Regions from separate parts of the Streptomyces sp. P6-2-1 genome, predicted to be linked through region 2. Evidence: riboswitches for the same ligand, from Rfam matches in the RefSeq annotation. Region 2 holds a riboswitch; each other region holds the start of a gene.
What was found. Region 2 has a riboswitch for S-adenosylmethionine ahead of thrC (threonine synthase). Riboswitches for the same ligand answer to the same signal wherever they lie in the genome.
Positions count from the first base shown of each region.

Region 1 (9,302 bases), 4.0 Mb from region 2:
CCCGCGTGACGGCGCCGCCTGTGCCGGGGTGCTTGGTGAGGACCGCGCTGCCGTCGGCGGCGATCTCGGCGAGCGGGAAGCCGGGGCGGCGCACGTCGTGGGCGGTGAAGTCGCTGTAGTTGCCGCCGGTGACCTGCGCGCCGCACTCCAGGAGGTGGCCGGCGACGACGGCGCCCGCGAGGCGGTCGTGGTCCGCGGGGTCCCAGCCGAAGTGCGCCGCTGCGGCGCCGCTGACGAGGGCCGCGTCGGTGACGCGCCCGGTGACGATGAGCTGGGCGCCGGCACGGAGGCACGCGGTGATGCCTCGGCCGCCGAGGTAGGCGTTGGCCGTGAGCACGCCCTCGCCCCAGGATTCGCGGCCCGCCGCCTCCGGGTGCGCGAGGAGGTCGTCCCCGGTCACGTACGCGACGGGAATGGCGAGCCCTTCGCGGCGCACGAGCCGCCGCAGTGCCTCGGCGAGTCCCGCGGGGTTGAGGCCGCCCGCGTTGGTGACGACGCGGACACCGCGCTCGGCGAGGAGGTGGAGGCACTCGGCGAGCTGGCGCGGGAAGGTGCGGGCGTACCCGGCGGCGGGGTCCTTGAGGCGGTCGCGGCCGAGGATGAGCATCGTCAGCTCGGCGAGGTAGTCCCCGGTGAGCACGTCGAGCGGGCCGCCGGTGAGCATCTCGCGCACGGCCGAGAAGCGGTCCCCGTAGAAGCCGGACGCGTTGCCGACGCGGAGCGGGCCGGGTGGGGCGGAGGGGGTCAACGCGGTTACTCCTCACCGGGGTTCGGGAGACGTGGGGCCTCGCAGAGTGCAGCATCACAGCGCACCAGGAAACAAGCAAGCGCGCTTGCATGATTTTCTGTGAGTCGGCGAGGGCGGCGTACGGGGCGGCTCGTGCGGAATTCCGCTTGCCCCCGGGCCGCCCCGGCCCCGAGGATCGGCCGGGTTCGCCCGCCCCTCGCCCGCCCCCGGAGCCGCCCCGTGGACCTCCTCGCCTCCCTCCCGCTGCGCACCCCGCGCCTGACGCTGCGCCCCTTCGCGCCGGAGGACACCGACGCGGTGCACGCCTACCAGCGCCTCCCGGAAGTGGCGCGCTACCTGTACCGCCCGCCCCGCACCCGCGCCGAGTGCGAGGCGACGATCGCGGTGCCGCCCGCGTGGGAGAACGACGGCGACCGCGTCCTCCTCGCGGTGTGCCCCACACGCCCGGCGCCCGGTGTGCCCGCGCTCGCGGGCGAGGTGAGCCTCAACCTGCGCGACACGCGCGCCCGTCAGGCGGAGATCGGCTGGACGCTCCACCCGGCAGCGGCGGGCCACGGCTACGCGACCGAGGCCGCCCGCGCCCTCGCGGGGCTCGCCTTCACCACCCTGGGCGCCCACCGCGTCCACGCCCGCGTCGACACGGAGAACACCGCGTCCGTCCGCGTCTGCGCACGCCTCGGCATGCGCCGCGAGGCCCACTTGGTGGAGAACGACGTGCGGGAGGGGGAATGGGGCAGCGAGTTCGTGTACGCGCTGCTGGCACGGGAGTTCGCGGCCGCCGGGGAGTGAACGCGGACCGAGGCGGTGCGGGGGCGCTACCGGGCCGCCCGGCACCAGCGTGCGGGCCGCCGCGGGCCCGCCCAGCGTGGGACCGGGGGAGGCACGAGCGCGAAGGAGCGGGGCATGCGGGCGACGGGCTCGTCGGTGTGGAGCGGGACCTTCCACGAGGGCAGCGGTTCGCTCTCGGCGGGGTCGGGGGTGGTGCGCGAGGCGCCGTACACCTTCGCGAGCCGCTTCGAGGGCGCGCCGGGCGCGAGCCCCGAGGAGCTGCTCGCCGCGGGGCACGCGGGCTGCTACAACCACGCCCTCGCCAACATCCTGGACAAGCGCGGCAAGCCCGCCGGCTCCTTCCGCACCCGTGTGGACGTGGACCTGGGCACCGAGGTCGTCAGCCCGCGCGTCCTCGGCGTGCGCATCACCGTGGACGCGGAGATCCCCGGGCTCTCCGATGCGGAGTTCCAGGAGTACGCGGCGCGCGCGGGCCGCACCTGCGCCATCTCCCGCGCGCTCGCGGTCGAGGTGACGGTCGAGGCCGCGCTGCGCTGAGCGCGGGCGCCTCCCCACGGGACACGCGCGCCGCCGCGCACGTCCCGCCCCGTACGCGCGCGTGGCCGCGGTGGGCGGCCACCGCGTGGACACCGTCTTGACGGTCCGTCGTGGCGCCGTGACACTGAGGGGGACGGTCACGATCGTCAGCGCCCGCGCGGAGTGTTCCGCGCGTGGTTCATCGGCCCCGGCCCGCTGACAGGCAACCCTTCGACCGCGATGGGGTGCCCCGGGTGACGACCTGGTCCCGCCACGGCGGCGGGACAAGCGCGGCCCCCGTGGGGTGGCCGGGAGGGGTGGGTGTCATGTCCGGAGTTCTGGCCCGGCGCCGCGCCGACCGCTTCCCCGCGCCCGTACGCCCCCGGCGCCGCACCCTCACCCGCAGGCTCCACATCGACCTGCTGCGCGTGTGCGGGGCGACGGGCCGTCCCGCCCGCTGACGGACCCCCGCCCCCGTCACCACCCCCGGCGCCCCGTGCGCCCCCTGTGCCGTGTCTTCCTCCCCCCTCGTCACCTGGGAGAACCATGTCCGGAACCCTTGCCCCCTCCTCGCCCGCCCTCCCTCTCTGTACCCCCGCGCCCGCCCGGCGCGGCAGTGGCCTGCCGCGTGTGCGCGAGGCGGTCGAGCCCGTCGAGCGGCAGCGCATCGGCGTCGCGGGCGGCCACGGCTTCTACCCGGCCCCGCACCGGTACGCCCTGTACCTGACACCCCGGCGCGCGGACGCGCTGCGCGTCGCCGTGACGGTGCGGCTGCTCGGTCTCGGTGAGACCCTCGCGGTCGTCCCGCTCGAAGGGCCGGGCACACCCGCGTACGAGAACCTGCGCTGCGCCTACGAGGCGACGCGCAGGCACTACGCGGGACCGCTCACCGTGCCCGCCCTGTGCGACCGCTGGACCGGGCGCGTCGTCAGCAACCACACGCCCGACATCCTGCGCGATCTGCACGGCCGCTTCGGGCCCGCGGAGACGGCCGAGTGCGGGGCGTGCGCGCTGCGTCCGGCCGCGCTCGCCGCCGAGACGGACCGGCTCGAAGCGGAGTGGGACTTCACGGGCGCGGTCCCGGGTACGGGGCCGCTCGACGCCGTCGCGGCGCGTTTGCGGCGCGACCCGTACGTGTGCGGCGAACGCCTGACGGCGGCGGATGTCGACGCGTGGTCGGCGCTCGTCGCGCTCTGCGCGCTGCCGGAGACGGGCGGCACACCGCACGAGGCACTCGCGAGGCACTCCGGGCGCGAGGTGCTCACCGCGTGGGCGCGCGGCCTCGCGGGGCGCCCGGCGTTCAAGGAGGCCCTCGCGGAGGCGTACGGGGTGGCGTGAGCGGAGGAGGTACGAGGTGGGGCGAGCGGGCCCGTGCGTGCCGCTCGCCCGGCCCCGTTCACCCCACGACCGCGCCCCCGCGGTCCCTGACCAGCGCCGCGAAGCGGTGGGCGACGGTGCGCCAGGCGGCCTCCGCCTCGGGGGCCTCGCGCTGGGCGTGGGCGTGGAGGCGCGCGGGGTCGGGGGCGCCGTGGCGGGCGAGGCGTTCGGGGTTCCACCGGGCGATGCGCGCGGCGCGGGCCTCGGGGTGGAACTGGACGCCCCAGGCGGCGGTGCCGAGGCGGAAGCCCTGGTAGGGGCAGTCGCGGCTGCTCAGGAGCCAGTGCGCGCCGGGCGGGAGCGCGGTGATGGCGTCGACGTGGTTCTCGATCGCGGGCGGGTGCGGGGGCAGCCCGTGGAAGAGCGGGTCGTCGGCGGCCTCGGGGCGCAGCGTGAGCCGGACGCTGCCGAACTCGGGGGTCCCGTGCTCCCCGCGCACCTCTCCCCCGGCGACGTGCGCGAGGAGTTGCCCGCCGAGGCAGATGCCGAAGTAGGGGACGCCTGTGTCGAGCGCCTGTCGGGCGAGCGCGCGGGTCGCCGCGAGCCACGGGGCGCGGGTGTCGTCGTCGGGGAGGTAGGCGCCGCCGAGGACGAGCAGCCCGTCGTGCGCGAGCCGTTCGGGCAGGGGTTCGCCCTCCCAGGCCCGTACGGCGTCGAGCCGCACCCCGCGCTCCGCGAGCCACGTCCCCCAGTTCCCGGCCCCGTCCCCGTCGAAGTTGCGCACCACGAGCACGCGCGGCTCCCGCCCCTCGCCGCCGTCGCTCTCCTGCCGCGTCCCGTTCACCACGTGCGCTCTCCGTCCCTGTCGGCCGTGCCGGTCGGGCCGAGCCTAGGCGGTTCGGGCGGAACGAGGCCGGGCGGCCGTGCCGCCGGAAATCCCGTGTCCGCGCGGCGGCGCCGGGGTATCGTGCGCGGCATGTCGAGTCCCGAGTCGGACAGGCCGGGGGCTTTCGGTCACGCCGTCAGCCCCCTGCGCCACTGAGCTTCCGCACCACCGTGCCGTGCGCTTCCGCGCCGTCGTGCCGCCGTGCTTCCGCACCGCCGGCCCGGTGAGCCGCTGAGCCGCCGCTTCCGCCGCTCCGGGGACCGACGGCGATGACGAGACGCCCTCTCGTACCTCGCCACTCCCCCGGAGCCGCTCGATGCCCTTCGCCCTGTACCTCCTCGCCCTGGCCGTCTTCGCCATGTGCACTTCGGAGTTCATGCTCTCCGGCCTGCTGCCCGGCCTCGCACCGGATCTCGGTGTCACGGTCGGGACGGCGGGCCTGCTCACACCGGCCTTCGCCGTCGGCATGATCGTCGGCGCCCCGCTCGTCGCCGCGCTCGCCCACGCCTGGCCGCGGCGCGCCTGTCTCCTCGCGTCGGTCCTCGTGTTCGGCGCCGCGCACGCGGTGGGCGCCCTCACGACGAGCTTCGCCGTCCTGTGCGGTACGCGCGTGGTCGCGGCGCTCGCGAACGCCGGTTTCCTCGCGCTCGCGCTGCCCACGGCGGCCGCACTCGTGCCACCGGACCGTACGGGGCGCGCGCTCGCCGTGCTGCTCGCGGGGACGACGGTGGCCACGGTCGCCGGGGTGCCCGGCGGCGCGGTGCTCGGTGCGCTGTACGGGTGGCGGGCGGTGTTCTGGGTGCTCGCCGCGCTGTGCGTGCCGGCCGCGCTCGGTGTGTTCAAGGGGGTGCCCACAGGGCGCGGCACAGCGAACGGACCGGGGCTCCGTGCCGAGGCGGTGGCGCTCCGCGGGGGGCCGCTGCTTGTGACGATGCTGGTCGGCGCGCTGGTCAACGCGGCGACCTTCGCGAGCTTCACCTACCTCGCGCCCGTCGTGACGGGTCCCGCGGGGCTCGGGGAGCGCTGGGTCCCCGCGGTCCTGATGCTCTTCGGGGCGGGGTCGTTCGCGGGGGTCGCGCTCGCGGGCCGTTTCGCGGACCGGCGTCCGGGACTCGTCGTGGCGGTCACGGGCCCGGCGCTGCTCGCGGGCTGGCCCGCGCTCGCCCTCGGGGCGGGGGCACCGGCCGCACTGCTCCCGCTGGTCTGCGTCCTCGGCGCGTTGTCGTTCGCCCTCGGCAGCACGCTGGCCACGCGGGTCCTGTACGAGGCGCAGGGCGCACCGGCGCTGGCCGGGGCCTGCGCGACGACGGCGCTCAACGCCGGCGCGGCGCTCGGCCCGCTCCTGTCCGGCCCCGCGCTCGCGACGGCGGCCGGCCCGCGCGGCCCCCTGTGGGTGAGCGCCGTCCTGGTCGCCTCGGCGCTGCTCCTCGCCTCGGCCACGTACCTCCGCGGCGGGTTGCCGGCCCTCGTGCGCCACGAGTTGCCCGAGCGGTGACCACGGCCCGCGAGGTGGGCGTGTACTCGCTCACCTCGCGGGGTCCGCTCCCGGCTCAGCCGGTGAGCGCGGCTCCCTCGTCCTTCTCCGCCGCGGGCACGGGCTGTTCGGGGGTGTCGGGCGTGCCCCAGATCATCCGCTCGGGGACGCGGGCCGCGCGGTCGCCCCTGGCCAGGACCGCGTAGAGCGCTGCCGGGATGACCAGGCCGATGATCCAGGAGATGTCGGCGCCGCCGAGCGGCTCCACGAGGGGGCCTGTGGAGAACTCGGTGGAGATGAAGGGGAGCTGGATGAGGATGCCGATGACGTAGGTGAGGATCGCGCGCCAGCGCCAGCCGCCGTAGCGGCCGTTGGGGTCGGAGAGGGCCGGGAGGTCGTACCGCTCCCTGGCGATGACGTAGTAGTCGACGAGGTTGATCGCGCTCCACGGCGTGAAGAAGATCAGCAGGAAGAGCAGGAACGTCGAGAACGAGTCGAGGAAGTTGCCGCGCCCGAGGAGCGCGACGACCGTCCCGGCGAGCATGATCGCGAGGACGTATCCGGCACGGCCCCGCTGGCTCAGCGTGCGCTGGGCGCGGAAGCCGGTCACGCCGGTGAGGACCGACATGAAACCGCCGTACGTGTTGAGCACGTTGATGGTGAGTTTGCCGAGCGCGATCACGAAGTAGAGGACGGAGGCGATGATCCCCGTGCCGCCGAGCCCGACCACGTAGCCGACCTCGTCGCCCGCGATGGCCCCGGCCGACGCGGCGGCCGCGAGCGCGCCGAAGGCCATCGACCACTGCGAACCGAGCACCGTGCCGCCGAGCGTGCACCAGAAGGTGGCGCGCGGGGAGGTGTCGCGCGGCAGGTAGCGCGAGTAGTCGGCGACGTAGGGGCCGAAAGCGAGTTGCCAGGAGGCGGAGAGCGAGATCGCGAGGAGGAAGGCGGGGAGGTGGAAGGAGTGGTCCCCGAGGAGGTCTCCGAGCGAGGCGCGCTGGAGGAGGCGGATACCGAGGTAGAGGAAGGCGAGCGCGCCGACGACGCTCGCGACGCGGCCGAGCCGGTGGATGACGCGGTAGCCGATGACGGCGGTGAGCGCGGTGGCGAGCGCGAAGACGACGATGCCCGTGACGTCGCCGAGGTGGGTGAGGTGGCCCACCGCCTGCCCGGCGAGGACGGTGCCGCTGGCGAAGAAGCCGACGTACATCACGACGACGCACACGAGGGGGACGATCGCGCCGTACACGCCGAACTGGGCGCGGCTGGAGATCATCTGCGGCAGGCCGAGGCGCGGTCCCTGCGCGGAGTGCAGGGCCATGACGGCGCCGCCGAGCAGGTTGCCGAGCAGCAGGGCGATGAGCGACCAGAAGGCGTCGGCGCCGAGGACGACGGCGAGCGCGCCCGTCACCACGGCGGTGATCTGGAGGTTGGCGCCGAACCACAGCGTGAACTGGCTGAAGGGGCGGCCGTGCCGCTCCGCGTCGGGGACGGCCTCGATGGAACGGCGCTCGACGAGTCCGCCGGGGGCGGGGGCGGCGGCGGGGGGCGGGGTGGTGCCGGTGGAACGGGGAGCTGACATGAGCGGGCTCCTGGTGACGGTCGGCGAGAGGCGGTGGCCGGTCGGCTGGGGGCGTACGGCGAAAGGGAGCCCGCGAAGAGGCCCCCACGTTGAATAAATATTTCCATTCAGGCTATGGACTGTTGAATGGATGTCAATACTCCGGCCGTTTCCGCGCCGAAAACCCCGCGCTACGCACTCGGGCATTTCGGTACGTACCCCCGCAGCTCGCGGGCGCGGGGCCGGATCGGTCACCATGTACGACGTGTCCGCCCTGCTCAACGACCTTCTCGCGGAGCCCGCCCTGCGCCTGCGCCCGCTCACCTCGCACTGCCACGCGGGCCCCCGCCCGATCAGCTGGGTGGCGACCACCGAGCTGCCCGATCCGCTGCCGTTCCTGCGGGCAGGCGAGCTGATGCTCACGACCGGGATGCTGGAGCGCTCGCGGCGCGAGTGGGACGCACTGCTGCGCCGGCTCGCCGCGCTGCCCGTCGCGGGTCTCGGCTTCGGCACCGGGCTCGTGCACCAGGAGGTGCCCGGGTACGTGGTCGAGCGGGCCGAACGGGCGGGGCTCGCGCTCTTCGGCTCCCCCGTCGAGGTGCCGTTCGTGCAGATCAGCCGCTGGGTCGCCGACCGCGTCTTCGCCGAGCGGTACGCGCAGGTGCGCCGCACAGCCGACGTGCAGGACGCCCTGCTGCGCGAGCTGCTCTCCGGGCGCGGCCTGCCGGGTCTGCTGCGGCGGCTGCACGGCCACCTGGACGCGGGCGCCGTCTCGGTGACGGCACCCGACGGGAGGCTCCTCGCGCGGCACCCGGCGGTGCCCGAAGCCCCGCCGCCCGCGACGCCCGGCACGCCCGGCACGCCCGGCACGCCCGGCACGCCCGGCACGCCCATCATGGTCGACGGGGCCCCCGTGGCACGGCTCGCGACCGAGCGGGCCACGGCGAGGCAGGACCTGCTCTCCTTCGCCGCCTCCGTCCTCGGTCTCGAAGTGGCCAGGCGGCAGGCCGTGCTCACGGGGCGCCGCGAGCTGCTCGGGCAGGTCGTGGAGGACGTCGTGCACCGCGCGGTGCCCGACGCCGAGGCCCGGCGCCGCCTCGCCGCGCACGGCATCGACCCGGCGGCCCCGCACGCCGTCGTGCTCGCGCGCGTCCCCGCGGGACCCGCGCGGCTGCGCGCGCTGCCGTGGACGCTCGGCCCGCTCCTGGACCGGGGCGGCGACGTACTGCCCACCGCGCTCGTCGAGGACAGCGTCGCCGTGTTCGTGCCCGAGGGCGTCGACGCCGACGCCACCGCGCACATCGTCCTGGAACGGCTGCGCGCGGCGGGTCCCGGGGTACGGGTCGGGGTCGGTGCCCTGCGTTCCGGGGTCGCGGGGCTCAGGCTCGGCTGGTTCGAGGCCCGGCAGGCGGGGAGCACGGGGGCCGGGGTGCGCACGGCGGCGCCGCTGAGCCTGACGGGACTGCTCCTCGGCAACCTCGACCTGCCGCTGCGCGAACTGGGCGACTCGGTGCTCGCACCGCTCCTGCGGTACGACGCCGAGCACGGCGGGGAACTCCTGCGCACCCTGCGCACGTACCTCGCCCACGACGCCCGCCCCGCGGCCACGGCCGAGGCACTGACCCTGCACCGCAACAGCCTGCGCCACCGCCTGCGCCGCGTCGAGGAGCTGACCGGGCGCTCGCTCGACCGGCTCGACGACCGCATGGAGCTGTGGCTCGCGCTCCACGCGCGCGAGGCGGGCGGTGAGGGCGCGGACTGAACCCTCGTACGGCACGGTCTAGTCGCCGAGCAGGTGGCGCGCGACGACGACCCGCTGGATCTGGTTCGTGCCCTCGTAGATCTGGGTGATCTTCGCGTCACGCATCATGCGCTCGGCGGGGAAGTCGCGCGTGTAGCCGTAGCCGCCGAGGAGCTGGACCGCGTCCGTCGTGACGGACATGGCGGTGTCGGAGGCGAGGCACTTGGCCGCGGCGCCGAAGTAGGTGAGGTCGGGGGCACGGCTCGCGGA
Region 1 is NZ_CP192513.1:7,009,184-7,018,485, reverse strand. Features, by position in the region: gene ACQYWQ_RS29480 (acyclic terpene utilization AtuA family protein) at 1-748, opposite strand, end outside; gene ACQYWQ_RS29475 (GNAT family N-acetyltransferase) at 968-1,537, shown strand; gene ACQYWQ_RS29470 (OsmC family peroxiredoxin) at 1,652-2,074, shown strand; SAM riboswitch class IV at 2,210-2,350, shown strand; gene ACQYWQ_RS29465 (cell envelope biogenesis protein OmpA) at 2,380-2,514, shown strand; gene ACQYWQ_RS29460 (cell envelope biogenesis protein OmpA) at 2,684-3,391, shown strand; gene ACQYWQ_RS29455 (type 1 glutamine amidotransferase) at 3,450-4,217, opposite strand; gene ACQYWQ_RS29450 (Cmx/CmrA family chloramphenicol efflux MFS transporter) at 4,573-5,751, shown strand; gene ACQYWQ_RS29445 (purine-cytosine permease family protein) at 5,807-7,312, opposite strand; gene ACQYWQ_RS29440 (PucR family transcriptional regulator) at 7,548-9,053, shown strand; gene ACQYWQ_RS29435 (acyl-CoA dehydrogenase family protein) at 9,072-9,302, opposite strand, start outside.
Region 1: another riboswitch for S-adenosylmethionine. It lies ahead of ACQYWQ_RS29465 (cell envelope biogenesis protein OmpA); the one in region 2 lies ahead of thrC (threonine synthase).

Region 2 (9,302 bases):
GGGCCGGGGCAGAGCTGGTCCTGGGCCGGGGCAGCCCTGGGCCGTGGTTGGCCCTGGGCCGCAGTCGGTCCTGGGCCGGGGCAGCCCCGAGCCGCAGTCGGACCTGAGCCGCCCCGGCCCGTCCACGCCGGCCCCCCCACGCTGGCCTACGCTTGCGGGGATGAGCACCGCACCTCAGGACGACGACCCTGAACGGGAGCCCCCCACCGCCCCCCTCGCCCCGTCGGTCCCGCCCGCCCTCTCCGCGCGCGACCGCGACGTCCTCGCCCTCGAAGGCGAGAGCTTCACCGGGCCCGGCGCCAAGGAGCGGGCCGTGCGTGAGCGCCTCGGCATGTCACCGACCCGCTACTACCAGCTCCTCAACGCCCTTCTCGACGACCCCGCGGCCGAGGCGCACGCCCCCGTCACCGTCCACCGCCTGCGCCGCGTACGGGAGGCACGCCGGGCGGAGCGGTGAGGCGAGCGCACACCCGGCGGCCTAGAGTGCGGCCCATGACCGCAGCGCGTGACTCGCACTCCTCCCGTTCCCCGCTCCCCGAGCCCGTGACCGAGGCCGGGCGGACCGGGCTGCGGGCCGTACTCGACGAGCCAGCGACGGCCGTCGTGGCGCTCGACTTCGACGGCACGCTCGCCGACATCGTCCCCGACCCCGACTCCGCGCGCGCCCGCCCCGGCGCCGTCGAAGCGCTCGCACGCCTCGCCCCGCACGTCCGCTCCCTCGCCGTCGTCACCGGGCGCCCCGCCGAGACCGCCGTCCGCTACGGCGGCTTCGCGCACGTCCCGGGGCTCGACCGCCTCGTCGTCCTCGGCCTGTACGGCGCCGAGCGCTGGGAAGCCGCGAGCGGCGAACTCACCGCCCCGCCCCCGCCCCCAGGACTCACCGCGGCGCGCGCCGAACTCCCCGCCGTGCTGGAGGCGAACGGGGACTTCGCCGGGCTGTGGACCGAGGACAAGGGCCAGGCCGTCGCCGTGCACACGCGCCGCGCCGAGGACCCGCAGGCCGCGTACGAAGCACTGCTCGCCCCGCTCACCGCCCTCGCCGAACGGCACGGCCTGATCGTCGAACCGGGCCGTATGGTCCTGGAGTTGCGCCCGCCGGGCATGGACAAGGGCAAGGCGCTCACGAGCTACCTCGACGAGGTCGGCGCCGCCTCCGTGCTCTACGCGGGCGACGACCTCGGCGACCTCGCGGCCTACGCCGCCGTCGAAGCGGGCCGCCCCGCCCGCCCCGGCCTCCTCATCGCCTCCGGCACCGAGGTCACCGAACTCACCGTCCGCGCCGACCTGCCCCTCGCCGGCGGCCCCGAAGAGGTCGTCGCCTTCCTGTCCACCCTCGCCGACACCCTGTCCTGAGCCCGGCACACCCGCTCACCCACGGCCTACGCCCCGCCCAGCGCCTCCAGTTGCTCCATGAACCACCTCCCCGGTGGCAGTGCCGTCGCCGTCTCCGCCAGGCGCTTCGTGTGCGCCGTCCGGGACTCCGGGTCCTGGGTGAGCGCCGTGTGCAGGGCCTCGGCCGTCGCCGAGACGTCGTACGGGTTCACCACCACCGCGTCGGCGCCCAACTCCTCGTACGCGCCCGCCTCCCGCGACAGCACGAGCGCCACGCCCGCGTCCGAGACGACAGGGACCTCCTTCGCCACGAGGTTCATGCCGTCCCGGATCGGGTTGACCAACGCCACGTCCGCGAGGCGGTACGCCGCGAGCGAGCGCGGGAAATCGTCGTCCACCTTGAGCAGGACAGGCGTCCAGTCCGCCGTACCGAACTCGTCGTTGATGTCCTGCGCGACCCGCTCCACCTCCGCCGTGTACGCCCGGTACACCTCCAGGTCCTGCCGGGACGGGTACGCGAAGGCCAGGTGCACGACCCGCCCGCGCCAGTCGGGACGGTCCGTCAGCAGCCGCCGGTAGGCGTACAGCCCGCGCACGATGTTCTTCGACAGCTCCGTACGGTCCACCCGCACGATCGTGCGCCGCCCCTCGCCGCCGATCTCCGAGCGCAGCGCGGCGATCCGCTCGTCCACGTCCGCCTGATGCGCCCGCCCCCGCAGGAAGTCGGCGTCCGCGCCGAGCCCGTGCACCGCGACCTCGGTCCGGCCCGTACCGCCGACGAGCGCGTCCGCGCAGGCCGTGAAGGCGTCCGCCCAGCGACGCGTGAGGAAACCCGCGTGATCCGCGCCGAGAATCCCGCGCAGCACCTGCTCGGCGACGTCGTCGGGCAACAGCCGGTAGTAGTCGAGCGGCGCCCAGGGCGTGTGCGAGAAGTGCGCGATGCGCAGATCGGGACGCAACGCGCGCAACATCCCCGGCACGAGCACGAGGTGGTAGTCCTGCACGAGCACCGCCGCTCCCTCGGCGGCCTGCGCCGCGAGCGCTTCGGCGAAGGCGCGGTTGTACGACTCGAACGAGGCCCAGCGCGCACGGAACTCCGGGCCGAAAGCGGGCTCCAAGGGGGTCTGCCACAGCATGTGATGGGCGAACCACAGCACGGAGTTGGCGATGTCGTTGTACGCCTCGTGCTGCGTACGCGGATCGATCCCCAGCATGTGGACACGACGGCCGCCCGTGTCCGCCGGGTCCAGCTCGCCGCCCGAGCGGCGGGCCGCCTCGCGGTCCGCGTCGCTCAGCGCCGCGCACACCCACACGGCGTCGACCTCGGGCCCGATCGCCGACAGCCCCGAGACGAGCCCGCCACCGCCGCGCTTGGCCGTCAGCTCCCCGTGCGCGCCGAACGCGTACGAGACGGGCCCGCGGTTGGAGGCGAGGAGGACGGCGGCGCCGGTGCCGGTGCCGGTGCCGGTGGTGGCGGGGCGGGTGGGGTCGTCAGTAGGCATGCTGGATTCCTCGCCTCGGGATCATGGGCTCAAACGTGCGAGCCCGTATACCGGCAGACAACTGCCACAACTGCCATTTCTGTCACCCTTCCCGCGGAAACGGCCCGGCGTCGCAGGCGCCCCGCGCCCGGGCCGCCCGGCGGGCGCCCCCACCGCCGCCCCGCCGCCCCTCAGGCCGCCGCCCTGCGCTCCGTGTACTCGGGGATCTCCCGCATCGGCGGCCGCTCCTCCGTGTCCACGCGGTGCGTGTGCGCCTCGAAACCGCCCTCGGGCGCACGCTCGAACTGCGTCAGCTCCGGCCGTACGAGATGACCGCGCGCGAGCCGCACCTGCGCCGTGCGGTAGATCGTCGCCGCCATGCGGCCCAGGGCGTGTCCGTCCTGGTGGCGGTGCACCCGCACCCCCACGTCCACCTGCGCGAGCGCGTCCAGCCCCACCGTGTGCAGCGCGTCCACGAGGAGACCCAGCTCGACCCCGTACCCCACGGGGAACGGCAGCTGTTCGAGGAGCGAGCGCCGCGCCGCGTACTCCCCGCCCAGCGGCTGCACGAAACCCGAGAGCCGCGGCCAGTGCATATTGAGCAGCGGGCGCGCCATCATCTCCGTCACGCGGCCGCCCTGGCCCGGCTCGGAGCCCAGCGGGCGGTCGTACATCGCCTTCACGAAGTGCACGTCCTGCTCGGCGAGGAGCGGACCGAGGATGCCGGTCACGAAAGCGGACCTGAAGTCCTTGAGATCCGCGTCGACGAAACAGATCAGGTCGCTCTCGGTCGCGAGCAGCGAGCGCCACAGCACCTCGCCCTTGCCCGGCACGGTCGGCAGCCGCGGCAGCACCGCGTCCCTGTGCACGACCCGCGCCCCGGCCGCGCGCGCGACCTCCGCGGTGCGGTCCGTGGAGCCCGAGTCGAGGACGACGAGTTCGTCGACGAGAGGGACGGCGTCGACGAGTTCACGCCGGATGACGTCGACGATCGCGCCGACGGTCGCCTCCTCGTTCAGGGCGGGGAGGACGACGGCCACCGAGGTCCCCGCGGCACGTTTGAGCGCGGCGAGCCGCTCCACGGGCCAGTCGTTCGCGGTCCAGGAGCGGCGCTCCAGCCAGCGTTCCACCTCTTCGATCACGGCGTCTGTCCCCTCGTGCGTGCGGACCCGGTGCCGGGTCCCCGGACTGCCGCCCCTGCGGAGGGCGCCGGTGAGACCTTCATCTCGGCGTGCGGACGGCTCTCTCCACGATCCAGGGCTTCGGTTACAGTCTTGAACAACGCGGGTGACCATCCCATGTCGGGGTGCGCTGTCACCTTGTGTCACAAACGCTCCGGGCCCGAAGCCCGGGTGCCACAACGCTCATCCAGAGGGGCAGAGGGATACGGCCCGTTGAAGCCCCGGCAACCCTCCAGCCAGTCTCCGCGCGGTTCGTCGATACCGCCACCGAAGGCCCTGGCTCGGGAAGGTGCCAATTCCGTCTCGCGGCGAGATGCGCCGCGGGGAAGATGAGGAGAGAGGGCCTCCCCACATGGCTGTGCAAGCCGCCGAAATCCCGCAGAACACCACCTCCGCCGTCGACCTCGGCCCCGCTGTCGCGCTCTCCTGCCGCGAGTGCGGCGAGCGCTTCCCGCTCGGCCCGATCTTCGCCTGCGAGAGCTGCTTCGGTCCTCTTGAGGTCGCCTACGAGCTTCCCTCCGGCGACGTCGAAGAACTGCGCCGCGCGATCGAGGCGGGCCCCAAGAACATCTGGCGTTACGCCCCGTTGCTCCCCGTGCCCGCCGACGTGGCGAGCCACCCCAGCACCAACCCCGGACTCACGCAACTCGTGAAGGCGGACCGGCTCGCCAAGGAACTCGGCGTCACCGGCGGCCTCTACGTCAAGGACGACTCCGGCAACCCCACGCACTCCTTCAAGGACCGCGTCGTCGCGATCGCCGTCGAAGCCGCGCGCGCCTTCGGTTTCACGACCCTGTCCTGCTCGTCGACGGGCAACCTCGCCGGAGCCGTCGGCGCCGCCGCCGCGCGCGCGGGCTTCCGCTCCTGCGTCTTCATCCCGCACGACCTGGAGCAGGGCAAGGTCGTCATGGCGGCCGTCTACGGCGGCGACCTCGTCGGCATCGAGGGCACGTACGACGACGTGAACCGTTTCTGCTCCGAGCTGATCGGCGACCCGCTCGGCGAGGGCTGGGGCTTCGTCAACGTCAATCTGCGCCCGTACTACGGCGAGGGCTCGAAGACGCTCGCGTACGAGATCTGCGAGCAGCTCGGCTGGGAGATCCCCGACCAGATCGTCATTCCGGTCGCTTCCGGCTCGCAGCTGACGAAGATCGACAAGGGGCTGAAGGAACTGATCAAACTCGGCCTCGTCGCGGACAAGCCGTACAAGATCTTCGGCGCCCAGGCCGAGGGCTGCTCGCCGGTGTCGACCGCGTACAAGGCCGGGCACGACGTCGTGCGCCCGCAGAAGCCGAAGACGATCGCGAAGTCCCTCGCGATCGGCAACCCGGCCGACGGCCCCTACGTGCTCGACATCGCCCGCCGCACCGGCGGCGCCGTCGAGGACGTGGACGACGAGCAGGTCGTGGACGCGATCAAGCTCCTCGCGCGCACCGAGGGCATCTTCGCCGAGACGGCGGGCGGCGTCACGGTCGGTGTCACGCGCAAGCTCATCGAGAACGGGCAGCTCGACCCCGCCCTGACCACCGTCGTGCTCAACACGGGCGACGGCCTCAAGACCCTCGACGCGGTCGCCCCGACCACGGGACCCACCGCGACGATCCGCCCCGACCTGGACGCCTTCCGCGCCGCCGGTCTCGCGGGCTGATCCCCCTCCCCCTGAACTTCCCCCTCCCGCGCTGACCTCGTTGACCGAGAAAGGCCACGCCATGAGCGTTTCCGTTCGTATTCCGACCATCCTGCGCACCTACACCGGCGGCCAGGCCGAGGTGCCCGCCGAGGGCACCACCGTCGCCGAGGTCCTCGCCGACCTGGAGCGCAACCACACGGGCATCTCCGCCCGCGTCCTCGACGACGGCGGCAAGCTCCGCCGCTTCGTCAACCTCTACGTCAACGACGACGACATCCGCTTCGAGCAGGGCCTCGACACGGCCACGCCGGACGGCGCGGGGATCTCGATCATCCCGGCGGTCGCCGGCGGCTGCTGAACCGGCCGTACGGGGCTACGGGGCGGGGCGGCCGCGCGGCCACGGGTCGCGGCGCCCCGCGCCGCCCGCCGGACGGCCGCCGTCCGCCCCCGTACCCCTCGCTCCACTCCTGCCCCCTCCGCACCACAAGCGGAGGGGGCAATTCCATGAGATTCGCAGGAGTAGAGTCGGGGTATTGCTCTGCCCCTTTCTTCACGGCGGCTCCCGGAATCCCTCGCGCCGCATGCGCACCTGTCGGAGATCTGGCGAGCAATTCCGCTTTTCGCGCCGCCTCTTTGCGGCTTTACGTTCCTTTTGCCTGGCCCGACGTGTCCTGAACTCCCGTGAATTCTCCAGCCATGTCGGGATGCGATCCGGGCTGAATTCTCGTCCGACTGACCTGTTGCGGACGGCAGTTGGGCAGATACATTCAGCGGCGGTCGACGCGTTCCGGCGCAGCCCCAGGCGATTCCCGCAGGGGTGAGGTCTGACCCGGGTGCGCGAAGTGCGTTCCTGTGCAAGGGCCAGTAATAGGGGAGTTAGGCATGGCTCAGGGCACCGTCAAGTGGTTCAACGCGGAGAAGGGCTACGGCTTCATCGCGGTCGACGGTGGTGCGGATGTATTCGTCCACTACAGCGCGATCCAGATGGACGGTTACCGCACCCTGGAGGAGGGTCAGCGGGTCGAGTTCGAGATCTCGCAGGGCCAGAAGGGCCCGCAGGCGGACATGGTCCGCGCTGCCGCCTGAACAGCGCTCCGACCGGTACGCGACCGCGCGGCCGCGTACGGCACGACATGACGAGCACGGGCGAGGGCCCGCACCCGGCGACGGGGGCGGGCCCTCGCCGCGCGTACCCGCACGTAGTCGCGCGTACCCGCACGTACGGGGTCGCGCGTACCCGCACGGGTGGCGTCGCGCGTACCCGCACGGGTGGCATGGGGCGGGCCGGGGGCGGGTAGGGCCCACGCAAGTGGCTTGCACTCGATGGGGCCGAGTGCTAATCATTAGCGTTAGCACTCTGACGTTGAGAGTGACAGAGAGACCGGGTCGGTGAGGCCCGGAGGCCCCGCCGTGGCAAGGAATTCGGCGCGGGTCCCAGGCCGTCCGTCGCGGGCGCCACACGGTCCCTCAGCCCACCCCGTGTCCTGGGAGGACCACTTCACATGGCCAAGATCATCGCGTTCGACGAGGAGGCGCGGCGCGGCCTTGAGCGCGGTATGAACCAGCTCGCCGACGCCGTCAAGGTGACCCTCGGCCCCAAGGGCCGCAACGTCGTCCTGGAGAAGAAGTGGGGCGCCCCCACGATCACCAACGATGGTGTTTCCATCGCCAAGGAGATCGAGCTGGAGGACCCGTACGAGAAGATCGGCGCCGAGCTGGTCAAGGAGGTCGCGAAGAAGACGGACGACGTCGCCGGTGACGGCACGACGACCGCGACCGTCCTGGCCCAGGCCCTGGTCCGCGAGGGCCTGCGCAACGTGGCCGCCGGCGCCAACCCGATGGCCCTGAAGCGCGGCATCGAGCAGGCCGTCGAGGCCGTCTCCGGCGCGCTCCTGGAGCAGGCCAAGGACGTGGAGACCAAGGAGCAGATCGCCTCCACGGCCTCCATCTCCGCCGCCGACACCCAGATCGGCGAGCTGATCGCCGAGGCGATGGACAAGGTGGGCAAGGAAGGCGTCATCACCGTCGAGGAGTCCCAGACCTTCGGTCTGGAGCTGGAACTCACCGAGGGCATGCGCTTCGACAAGGGCTACATCTCGGCGTACTTCGCCACCGACATGGAGCGGATGGAGGCGTCGCTCGACGACCCGTACATCCTCATCGCGAACTCCAAGATCAGCAACGTGAAGGACCTCCTTCCGCTGCTGGAGAAGGTCATGCAGTCCGGCAAGCCGCTGCTGATCATCGCCGAGGACGTCGAGGGCGAGGCGCTCTCCACCCTGGTCGTCAACAAGATCCGCGGCACCTTCAAGTCCGTCGCGGTCAAGGCGCCCGGCTTCGGTGACCGCCGCAAGGCCATGCTCGGCGACATCGCCATCCTCACGGGTGGCCAGGTCATCTCCGAGGAGGTCGGCCTCAAGCTGGAGAACGCCGGCATCGAGCTGCTCGGCCGCGCCCGCAAGGTCGTCATCACCAAGGACGAGACGACCATCGTGGACGGCGCCGGCGACAGCGAGCAGGTCGCGGGCCGCGTCAACCAGATCCGCGCCGAGATCGAGAACAGCGACTCGGACTACGACCGCGAGAAGCTCCAGGAGCGCCTGGCGAAGCTCGCCGGTGGCGTCGCCGTCATCAAGGCCGGTGCCGCGACCGAGGTCGAGCTGAAGGAGCGCAAGCACCGCATCGAGGACGCCGTGCGCAACGCCAAGGCGGCCGTCGAGGAGGGCATCGTCGCCGGTGGTGGCGTGGCCCTGCTCCAGGCCTCCTCGGTCTTCGACAAGCTGGAGCTGGAGGGCGACGAGGCGACCGGTGCGGCCGCCGTCAAGACCGCCCTGGAGGCCCCGCTCAAGCAGATCGCCGTCAACGCCGGCCTCGAAGGCGGCGTCGTGGTGGAGAAGGTCCGCAACCTTGAGGTCGGCTACGGCCTCAACGCCGCGACCGGCGAGTACGTGAACATGATCGCCGAGGGCATCCTCGACCCGGCCAAGGTCACGCGCTCCGCCCTCCAGAACGCGGCCTCCATCGCCGCGCTCTTCCTCACCACCGAGGCCGTCATCGCCGACAAGCCGGAGAAGGCCGCTCCGGCCGCTCCGGGCGGCATGCCGGGCGGTGACATGGACTTCTGATCCGGCACACCCCTGCCACCGCGGTGGCAGGGACCGGATGAGGGTTCCCCGGGGCCCGTACGTCTGCGGACGTACGGGCCCCGGCCGCGTGCGGACGTACGGGCCCCGGCCGCGTGCGGGCACGGAGTACGGGGCGGGGGGCGTGGCCGCGGGCACGGGCACGGGGGGCGGGTGTGGGCACGGGGGGCGGGCGTGGGGCCGTGTCGGCTCGTACTCGTACGGCTTCGGGGCGGCCCGCGCCCGTACGGCCCCCGGCTCGCCCGCCCCGTACCCGTACCCGCCCCGTACCCGTACGAGGTACGAGGTACGAGAAGAAGCGGCACCTCCCGGTCCAGGAGATGCCGCTTCGTCGTGTGGCCGACCGTCCGCGTTCCCCCGGGGGCCGCGGGTGTGCCGGGTGCGGCCCGCGTCGCTTCCCCCGAATCCGGCGCGGGCGGGCGGCCCGGTACCACCGCCCCGTTCCGGACGGTCGTCACCGGGACAGAATGCCGTGAACGGGCGCGGCAGGGTATGAGTACTTCTACCCACAGCTCGGCCGCGGCCGGTACGGACA
Region 2 is NZ_CP192513.1:3,041,000-3,050,301, reverse strand. Features, by position in the region: gene ACQYWQ_RS13090 (DUF3263 domain-containing protein) at 161-457, shown strand; gene otsB (trehalose-phosphatase) at 493-1,353, shown strand; gene ACQYWQ_RS13080 (alpha,alpha-trehalose-phosphate synthase (UDP-forming)) at 1,380-2,834, opposite strand; gene ACQYWQ_RS13075 (glucosyl-3-phosphoglycerate synthase) at 3,005-3,955, opposite strand; SAM riboswitch class I at 4,175-4,330, shown strand; gene thrC (threonine synthase) at 4,347-5,642, shown strand; gene ACQYWQ_RS13065 (MoaD/ThiS family protein) at 5,704-5,982, shown strand; gene ACQYWQ_RS13060 (cold-shock protein) at 6,507-6,710, shown strand; gene groL (chaperonin GroEL) at 7,127-8,749, shown strand.

Region 3 (9,302 bases), 1.5 Mb from region 2:
ACCATGTCCTCACCCCACTCGCTCGTGCGGGCCTGCGCTCAGGCGGCCGGCCCCGGCCTGTCCACCAGTTCGATCTGGTCCACCGCGTTGCACCAGCGGCAGCGGACCGAGTCGATCGTCTCACTCACCACTTCGCGCTCCTCGACGTTCGGTTTCCCCGCGAGGTCGAGGTGGACGTACTCGACGACCTTCGACGACCGGCTCACGTCGAACCTGGTGAGGTTGCCGCACAGCGTGCAGCGCCAGCGCGTGGTCTCCGTCGGCAGGGGAACGGTCATCGTCTGCGTCGCTTCCTTCTCGTGCTCGCGTGCCGCGTGCGCGTGCGTGCGGTACGTGGGCGGTGCGGTACGTGGGCAGTGCGGTACAGGGCTGTGCGGCCGGATCGCTTGTGTTGCCCGTAACCCTACGGCCTGTGGGCGGGACCGCGCGGCGGGGACGGAGGCCCGGACTACAGTGGGCCCACCAGGACAGTGAAGGGGACCAACAGCCGTGATCACCGCGATCGTGCTCATCAAGACCAGCGTCGACCGAATCCCGGAGATCGCCGAGTCCATCGCCGCGCTGGACAGCGTGAGCGAGGTCTTCTCGGTCACCGGCTCCTACGACCTCATCGCGATGGTCCGGGTGAGCCGCCACGAGGACCTCGCCGAGATCATCCCGAACCGGATCAGCAAGATCCCCGGCGTCGCGGCGACCGATACGCACGTGGCCTTCCGCACGTACTCGCAGCACGACCTGGAGGCGGCCTTCGCGATCGGCCTCGACTCCTGAGGCACGCTTCCCCGGAGGTACGAGGGAGGGGCGCCGGTCCGAGGACCGGCGCCCCTCCCTCGGCTCCCGCTCAGACCGCGGGCACGCAGCGCCCGCCCTCGGTCCTGTACGTCCAGCGCGCGCCCTTCTCGACCAGCTCGCGCACCGCGCCGAGGAAGCGCTCCACGTGCTCGTCGGGCGTCCCCGCGCCGAAGCTGACCCGCACCGCGTTGAGCGAGCCGCCCTCGGGAGCCCCGCACTCGCCGGGCGCCCCGGCGTCCGCGCCGAGCAGCGTGCGGACCAGCGGGTGGGCGCAGAAGAGCCCGTCGCGGACCCCGATCCCGTACTCGGCCGAGAGCGCGGCGGCGAGGTGCGAGCTGTTCCAGCCGCTCACGACGAAGGAGAGCACGCCGACCCGCTCGGCCTCGGGCCCGAAGAGCCCGAGGACACGGACGCCCTCGATCGCGGCGAGCCCGTCCCTGACCCGCGCGACGAGCTGCTGCTCGCGGGCGACGAGCGCGTCGAAGCCCGCCTCCGTGAGGGCCTTGCACGCGGAGGCGATCGCGTAGGCGCCGATGACGTTCGGCGAACCGGCCTCGTGGCGGGCCGCCCCCTGGTGCCACTCGACGTCCACGCCGCCGTCCGCGCGCCTGCTCACGGCACGGCTCGCGCCGCCGCCCGCGAGGTAGGGCTCGGCGTCCTCCAGCCAGTCCGCGCGGCCCGCGAGCACCCCGGCGCCGAAGGGCGCGTACAGCTTGTGGCCCGAGAAGGCGACCCAGTCCACGTCGAGGTCCTGGACCGAGACGGGGTGGTGCGGGGCGAGCTGGGCCGCGTCGAGGACGATCCGCGCGCCGTGCGCGTGCGCGACGCGGGCCAGCTCGGCGACGGGCCACAGCTCCCCCGTCACGTTCGACGCGCCCGTGACACACACGAGGGCAGGTCCCCGGCCGGTACGGGCCCTGAGCGCGCCCTCCAGCGTCGTGACGGCGTCCGCGGGGCTGCGCGGGGCGTCGAGGTGGGTCACGGCGGCGGTGCGCCAGGGCAGCAGCGAGGCGTGGTGCTCGGTCTCGAAGACGTACACCTCACAGCCCGCGGGCAGCGCGGCGGCGAGGAGGTTGAGCGAATCGGTCGTGGAGCGCGTGAAGACCAGCTCGTCGTCCGCGCGGCAGCCGAGGAAGGCGGCGACGTCCGCGCGGGCGGTCTCGAACAGCTCGGTGGACAGCTGCGAGAGGTACCCGGCGCCGCGGTGCACGCTGCCGTAGTAGGGGGCGTAGGCGGCGACGTCGTTCCAGACGCGCTCCAGGGCGGGGGCGCTCGCGGCGTAGTCGAGCGCGGCGTACTCGACCTCGCCGCCGGTGACGAGCGGCACGCGCACCTCGCGGCCGAGGACGGGCAGCGGGGCGGCGAGGGCGGCGGTGGCGGAGGCGGTGGCGGAAACAGACATGGCGAACTCCCGTACGTGGAGGCGGAAGGCAGCGGAAGGCGAGCTGCGAGGACGGGGGCGGCGGGCGGTACGAAGGGCCCGGCGGCCCAGGACGGCGAAGGGCGCCGCACCCTGACGTGGTGAAGGGTGTGCGCCCTACGACATTCGCTTGCTCACGGAGAACCGCTCCCTCGACGACCAGGACCCCTGGTGCCTGACGCCGCGAAAGGGAGGTGTGCCAACGCCCCTGACGGGCGCGGAGGGGTCCGCGCTTGCCGCAGACCTCGCTGCCTGCGGCCAGGTCTTCACCCGGGGCACCCCGCCACGGACGGAGGGTTGCCGGACAGCAGGCCGGGGCCGTAGTCGCTGTCACTCATGACCTGCCAGCATCCTGCCACAGGGCCCCGCGCCGGGCCCAGGGGGTTCCAGCATGCGAAACGGGCGGTACGCGCCCGAGGCCCGTACCGCCCGTGCCGGTGAAGCGGCGCCAACCGCCGCCCGCCCCGGTGGCGGTCAGCTGTTGCTCGCCCTGACCCAGCGCTCCAGCGCCGCCTCCGCGGCCCCCGAGTCGAGCGCTTCCGCGGCCCGCGCCATGCCCTCCCCGATCCGGTCCCTCAGCGACTCCCCGCTCGGGCGCAGGGCGGCGAGGGCCGCCGCCGAGTTGAGGAGCACCGCGTCGCGCACCGGGCCGCGCTCGCCCGCGAAGAGGCGGCGGGCGACCTCCGCGTTGTGCGAGGCGTCGCCGCCGCGCAGGGCCGTGACCGGCGAGAGCGTGAGGCCGACGTCGCGCGGGTCGAAGCTCTCCTCGCGCACCGCGCCGTCCTGGACGATCCACACGCGCGAGGTCGCCGCCGTCGTGAGTTCGTCGAGACCGTCGTCGCCCCGGAAGACGAGCGCCGACGAGCCGCGCGCGGCGAGCACCCCGGCCATGATCGGCGCCATCCTCGCGTCGGCCACGCCGGTGGCCTGGGCGCGGACCCGGGCCGGATTGGTGAGCGGCCCGAGGAAGTTGAAGGTCGTACGGATGCCCAGTTCACCGCGTGCCGCGGCGACGTACCGCAGCGCCGGGTGGAACTTCACGGCGAAGCAGAAGGTGATCCCCGCTTCCTCCGCGACCTGCGCGACCCGCTCCGGGCTCAGCTCCAGGTTGACGCCGAGCTTCTCCAGGACGTCGGAGGCCCCCGAGGCCGACGAGGCGGCGCGGTTGCCGTGCTTGACGACCTTCGCGCCCGTCCCCGCGACGACCACGGCGGACATCGTCGAGATGTTGACGGTCTTGGCCCCGTCCCCGCCGGTACCGACGATGTCGACGGCGTCGCCGGGGACGTCGATGGTGCGGGCGTGCGCGTACATCGCCTCGACGATGCCGCTGATCTCCTCGACGGTCTCGCCCTTGGCGCGCAGGGCCACGGCGAAACCGGCGATCTGCGCGTCGGTCGCCTCGCCCCGCATGATGCGGTCCATCGCCCAGGCGGTGTCGGCCGCGGACTGGTCACGGCCCGAGAGGAGTCCGTCGAGTACGGCCGGCCAGGAGCGGGCCGCCGCGGTATCGCCTCCGACGGGGTGCACAGCGCTCATGGCCGCTCCTGGTGTGTGGGTACGGGGGCGGGGGCGCAGCGCGCCGGCCGCCGTCTCTTCGTCCCCCACCTTATCGGCGCGCGGACAGCGCGAAGGGCCCCGTCCGCCCACCGGGAAGGTGGGACGGGACGGGGCCCTCAGGTGGCGTGTGGCGTGACAGTGCGGGGATCAGTGGTGGCCGTGGCCGCTCGTGATCTCCTTGTACTCCTCCTCCGTCGGCTTCGGGATCTGGGTCCCGTCGCCGTAGTAGCCCTTGGAGAGCTTGGAGCGGAGCTTCTCGGCGCCGGAGACCTTGCGCTTGACGCCGTTCTCGTCGGTGGTCTCGCCGATCTCGAAGGGCTTGACCTGCTCGTGCGCGGTGAGCGTGTAGCGCTGCTCGGCGCTGAGCGGCTCGTGCACCTCGATGAACTCACCGTGCGGCAGGCGCTTGATGACGCCGGACTCGCGCCCGTGCAGCACCTTCTCCCTGTCGCGGCGCTGGAGGCCGAGGCAGATCCGCTTGGTGATGATGAAGGCGACGACAGGGCCGACGAAGAAGCCGATCCGCACGAACCAGCTGATCGCGTTGAGCGACAGGTGGAAGTGGGTGGCCCACAGGTCGTTGCCACCGCCGACGAGCGTGATCATGTACATCGTCACCCAAGCGACACCGAGGCCCGTGCGGACCGGGGCGTTGCGCGGGCGGTCGAGGATGTGGTGCTCGCGCTTGTCCCCGGTGACCCAGGACTCGATGAACGGGTAGACCGCCATCGCGCCGAGGACGAGACCGAAGACCACCAGCGGGATGAACACACCGAGGACCAGCGTGTGGCCCCACAGGTTGATCTCCCACCCCGGCATGACACGGATGAGACCTTCGGCGAAGCCCATGTACCAGTCGGGCTGGGCGCCGGTGGACACCTGGTCGGGCCGGTAGGGGCCGATCGCCCAGATCGGGTTGATCGTCGCGATACCGGCGATGGCCGCGATGACACCGAAGACGAGGAAGAAGAAGCCTCCGGCCTTCGCCATGTACACCGGGAGCAGCGGCATCCCGACGACGTTCTTCTCGGTGCGTCCGGGGCCCGCGTACTGCGTGTGCTTGTGGTAGAAGACCAGGATCAGGTGGCCCACCATGAGCCCCAGCATGATGCCGGGCAGCAGCAGGATGTGGATCGAGTAGAACCGGGCGACGAAGTCGCCGCCGGGGAACTCCCCGCCGAACAGGAACATCGAGATGTACGTGCCGACGATCGGCACGGACAGGATCGCGCCCTGCGTGAAGCGGACACCGGTGCCGGAGAGCAGGTCGTCCGGGAGCGAGTAACCGGTGAACCCGGTGAACATGCCCAGGGCGAAGAGCAGGAAGCCGAACAGCCAGTTGATCTCACGCGGCTTGCGGAAGGCGCCCGTGAAGAAGACGCGCATCATGTGCACGAACATGCCGGCGAGGAAGATGAGCGCGGCCCAGTGGTGGATCTGCCGGATGAGCAGACCGCCGCGGACCTCGAAGCTGATCTTCAGCGTGGAGGAGAACGCCTCCGACATGAGCTGGCCCTGCATGGGGCCGTAGACGCCGTGGTACTCCACCTCGTTCATGCTCGGGTGGAAGAACAGCGTCAGGTACACACCCGTGAGGATGATGATGATGAAGCTGTACATGCAGATCTCGCCGAGCATGAAGCTCGGGTGGTCCGGAAAGATCTTGCGCATGTTGGACTTGGCCAGGCTGTAGATGCCGAGCCGTCCGTCCGCCCAGTCGGCGAGCCGTTCCCCGGCGGGCGCCTGACTGCGGTCCGGCGCGTCCGCGCCGGGTGCATGTGTGGTCTCGGTGCTCATCCGCGCTCCCAGAAGGCAGGACCGACGGGCTCGTCGAAGTCGCCGAGCGCTTCGAGGTAACCCTCGTCGTTCACGCCGATCCGCAGCTGCGGCAGCGGGTGACCGGCCGGGCCGAAGATCACTCGGGCGCCGTCGGAGAGGTCGAAGGTGGACTGGTGGCACGGGCAGAGGACGTGGTGCGTCTGCTGCTCGTACAGGCTGATCGGGCAACCGACGTGGGTGCAGATCTTGGAGTAGGCGACGATGCCCTGGTGCGACCAGTCCAGCTCGCGCTTGTCCTTGATGTTCTCCGGGGCGATCCGGATGATCATCAGGGCGGCCTTGGCGATCTGGTTCTGGAAGTCGTGGTCCGTCTCCTCCAGGCCCTCGGGCTTGGCGAACGTCAGCGAACCGGTGATGACGTCCTCGGGACGCAGCGGCTCGTTGGTGTTCATGTTGACGATGACCGAGCCCTTTTTCCACTTCGTGGAGCGGAGCTTCTTCTCGGGCAGCGGGCCGAGGTCGCGAAGGAGCACGACGCCGGAGAGCGGCACGAGGGCCAGCGCGCCGAACATCGAGTTGCGGATGAGCTTGCGGCGCCCGATGACGGAGTCCTTGGCGCCCTGCTTGAAGTCCGCGATGACCTTCGCGCGGGTGTCGTTGTCGGCCTCGATGTCGTGGCGCTCGTCGACCAGCTCGACGTCCGACATCAGGGTGCGCGCCCAGTGGACGGCGCCCGCGCCGATCGAGAACAGCGCGAGGCCCAGCGTCAGGCCGAGCGAGAAGTTCAGCGCGCTGACGTGCCCGAAGGGCCAGATGTAGACGATCTTGCCCGGCTTGAAGATCACGTACGAGGCGATGAAGCCGGCCGTCGCGAGCATCGACAGGGTGAAGAGGAAGGCGACCACGCGCTCGCTGCGCTTGGCGGCCTGCTCGTCCAGGTCCTGGATGCGGTGCTCGTGGGGCGGCAGCCCCGGGTCGGCGAAGGGGTTCTTCGCCAGCTCGGCCGAGTGCTCCTCGGCGCCCTGCCCTGCGGGCAGGTTCTCTTCGGGATTGTCTTGGCTGCTCATGACTTCTTGGCCTTTGCGGTCCGGACGGCGACCCACGTGGCGACGGCGATCAGCGCACCGAGCCCGAAGACCCAGGCGAAGAGACCTTCACTCACCGGACCGAGACCCCCGAGGCTGAGACCACCGGGGTTGGTGGCCTTGTCCCCGTTGACGTCGCGCAGGTAGGCGATGATCTGCTTCTTCTGCTTCTCCGGCATCGTGGTGTCGGGGAAGGAGGGCATGTTCTGCGGGCCGGTCTGCATGGCCTCGTAGAGGTGCTTCGGGTCGACGCCCTCAAGCGAGGGAGCGAACTTGCCGTGCGTCAGCGCGCCGCCCTCGCCGGTGAAGTTGTGGCACTGCGCGCAGTTGGTACGGAAGAGCTCGCCGCCCTTGGCGCTGTCCGACCCGGCGGGGTCGTACTGGTTCTTGGTCGGCACCTCGGGACCGGCGCCGAGCGAGGCGACGTAGGTCGCGAGCTGGTCGATCTCCTTCTCGGAGTAGATGACCTTCTTGCGGGGCGCCTGGGCGCCCTGCTGCTGGAGCGGCATACGGCCGGTACCGACCTGGAAGTCGACGGCCGCGGCGCCCACGCCGACGAGGCTCGGCCCGTCGCTGCTGCCCTGTCCACCGGTTCCGTGGCAACTGGCGCAGCCGACGTCGTAGAGCTTCTTGCCCTCGTCGATCTTGAGGGACTGGGCTGTTTCCTCAGCCTGTGCCTTGTCCGCAGGCGCGAACGCGGCGTACAGCCCCCCGGTGGCCGCCAGCGCGAGGAGTAGGACGACGACCGCCGCCAGCGGATGGCGTCGTCGTACGGAGAGCTTTTTCACGGATTACCCCGGTGTCAGGATCTTCTGCGTCGGTGCTACTGGATGTGGGCTTCTCGCCCGGATTACTTGATCAGGTAGATCGTGGCGAAGAGGCCGATCCAGACGACATCGACGAAGTGCCAGTAGTAGGACACGACGATGGCCGCAGTGGCCTGGTGATGTGTGAACCTCTTGGCCGCGTACGTCCGGCCCAGGACAAGCAGGAAGGCGATGAGGCCGCCCGTCACGTGCAGTCCGTGGAATCCGGTCGTGAGGTAGAAGACGGAACCGTAGGGGTCGGAGGAGAGCGAGAGCCCCTCTTCCTTGACCAGGTCCGTGTATTCGAAGATCTGACCTCCGATGAAGATCGCACCCATCACGAAGGTGATCGCGAACCAGGTACGGAGCTTCTTCACATCGCCGCGCTCGGCGGCGAAGACGCCGAGCTGGCAGGTGAGAGAGGAGGCCACCAGGATGGCGGTGTTGGTACCCGAGAACGGAACGTTCAGGGCATCCGCCATTTCCTTCCAGTGATCCGGTCCGGTCACCGATCGCAGGGTGAAGTACATCGCGAAGAGGGCCGCGAAGAACATCAGCTCGGAACTCAGCCAGATGATGGTTCCGACGCTGGTGAGGTTCGGCCTGTTGACCGACGGGTGCGCGGGCCCGGTTTCTACTGTCGTTGCTGTCGCCACGACCGACATTATGTCGGTCGCTTATCCCGCCCTCACTCCCGGGGGTGCCGTTCGGTGTGTCCGCCCCGTGTGTCGGGCCCGAACAGCCCATCGTTGAGCTGTTCACAGCGGTGTTGACGGGCAGTCGGACGGAGTAGCATCCGGCCCACCGGGGACCCGGTCACACCCGAGGCCAGGAGGAGAAATGCAGCCGATCGCCACCGTGCTGATCTACAGCGACAACGCCGAAACCCGCACCCAGGTACGGCTCGCCACCGGCCGCAGGCCCGCCCCCGGCGCCCCCGATGTGCAGTTCGTGGAGTGCGCGACGCTCCCGGCCGTGCTGAAGGAACTGGAGCGCGGCGGCATCGACGTCTGCGTCCTGGACGGCGAGACGGCCCCCGCGGGCGGTATGGGCGTCTGCCGGCAGATCAAGGACGAGATCTTCCGCTGCCCCCCTGTCCTGCTCCTGATGGGCCGCCCGCAGGACGCCTGGCTCGCCACCTGGAGCCGCGCCGACGCCGCGGTGACCCTCCCGGTGGACCCGGTGGAGTTCGCGGGGGCACTGGCGGGCCTGCTGAAGAAGGACAGCCTCTCCGGCGTGTGAGGAGCGGGGCGTGGGAGGAGCGGGCCTGTGAGGAGCGGGGCGCGGGCCGGAGCGGTCCGCGCGGCAGCGTCCCGCGGACCCACGCGGAAGGCCCTCCCCGCGCGCTGGACGGCGCGGGGAGGGCCTTGGGGATTCACTCGCCCGAGTGATTACAGCTGCGGCCGCAGCCGCGCCTGCTCGACCCCGCCGGGGGCCGTGTTGTGTCCGCTCCCGGTCACCGCACTGCCCTCCCGCCACTTGGCCCAGCTCAGATTCCAGTCCCCGAATCCGTTCCCGAACGGCGCCATCTGCTCGCCGCCGCTGTTGACGACCCGCACGATGTCCCCCTCCCGCACGGTGTCGAAGAACCAGTGCGCGTTGCCTGTGCTCATCCCCACGCACCCGTGGCTCGTGTTCGCCGAGCCCTGCGAGCCGACCGACCACGGCGCGGCGTGCACGTATTCACCGCTCCATGTCACCCGGGTGGCCCAGTAGACCGGCAGGTCGTAGGACTCCGAGCTGCCCGCGGCGATGCCGACGCTGCCGCTGCGCATCCGGACGAAGGACTCCTTGCCCAGGATCACCTTGATCCCGTTGCGGGTCGAGAAGCCCGGCTTGCCGGTGGTCACCGGCAGGGTT
Region 3 is NZ_CP192513.1:1,512,024-1,521,325, forward strand. Features, by position in the region: gene ACQYWQ_RS06670 (NYN domain-containing protein) at 1-5, opposite strand, end outside; gene ACQYWQ_RS06675 (hypothetical protein) at 39-278, opposite strand; gene ACQYWQ_RS06680 (Lrp/AsnC family transcriptional regulator) at 490-771, shown strand; gene ACQYWQ_RS06685 (aminotransferase class V-fold PLP-dependent enzyme) at 842-2,194, opposite strand; SAM riboswitch class IV at 2,437-2,554, opposite strand; gene trpD (anthranilate phosphoribosyltransferase) at 2,687-3,751, opposite strand; gene qcrB (cytochrome bc1 complex cytochrome b subunit) at 3,920-5,569, opposite strand; gene qcrA (cytochrome bc1 complex Rieske iron-sulfur subunit) at 5,566-6,618, opposite strand; gene qcrC (cytochrome bc1 complex diheme cytochrome c subunit) at 6,615-7,424, opposite strand; gene ctaE (aa3-type cytochrome oxidase subunit III) at 7,487-8,107, opposite strand; gene ACQYWQ_RS06715 (hypothetical protein) at 8,283-8,684, shown strand; gene ACQYWQ_RS06720 (Ig-like domain-containing protein) at 8,834-9,302, opposite strand, start outside.
Region 3: another riboswitch for S-adenosylmethionine. It lies ahead of ACQYWQ_RS06685 (aminotransferase class V-fold PLP-dependent enzyme); the one in region 2 lies ahead of thrC (threonine synthase).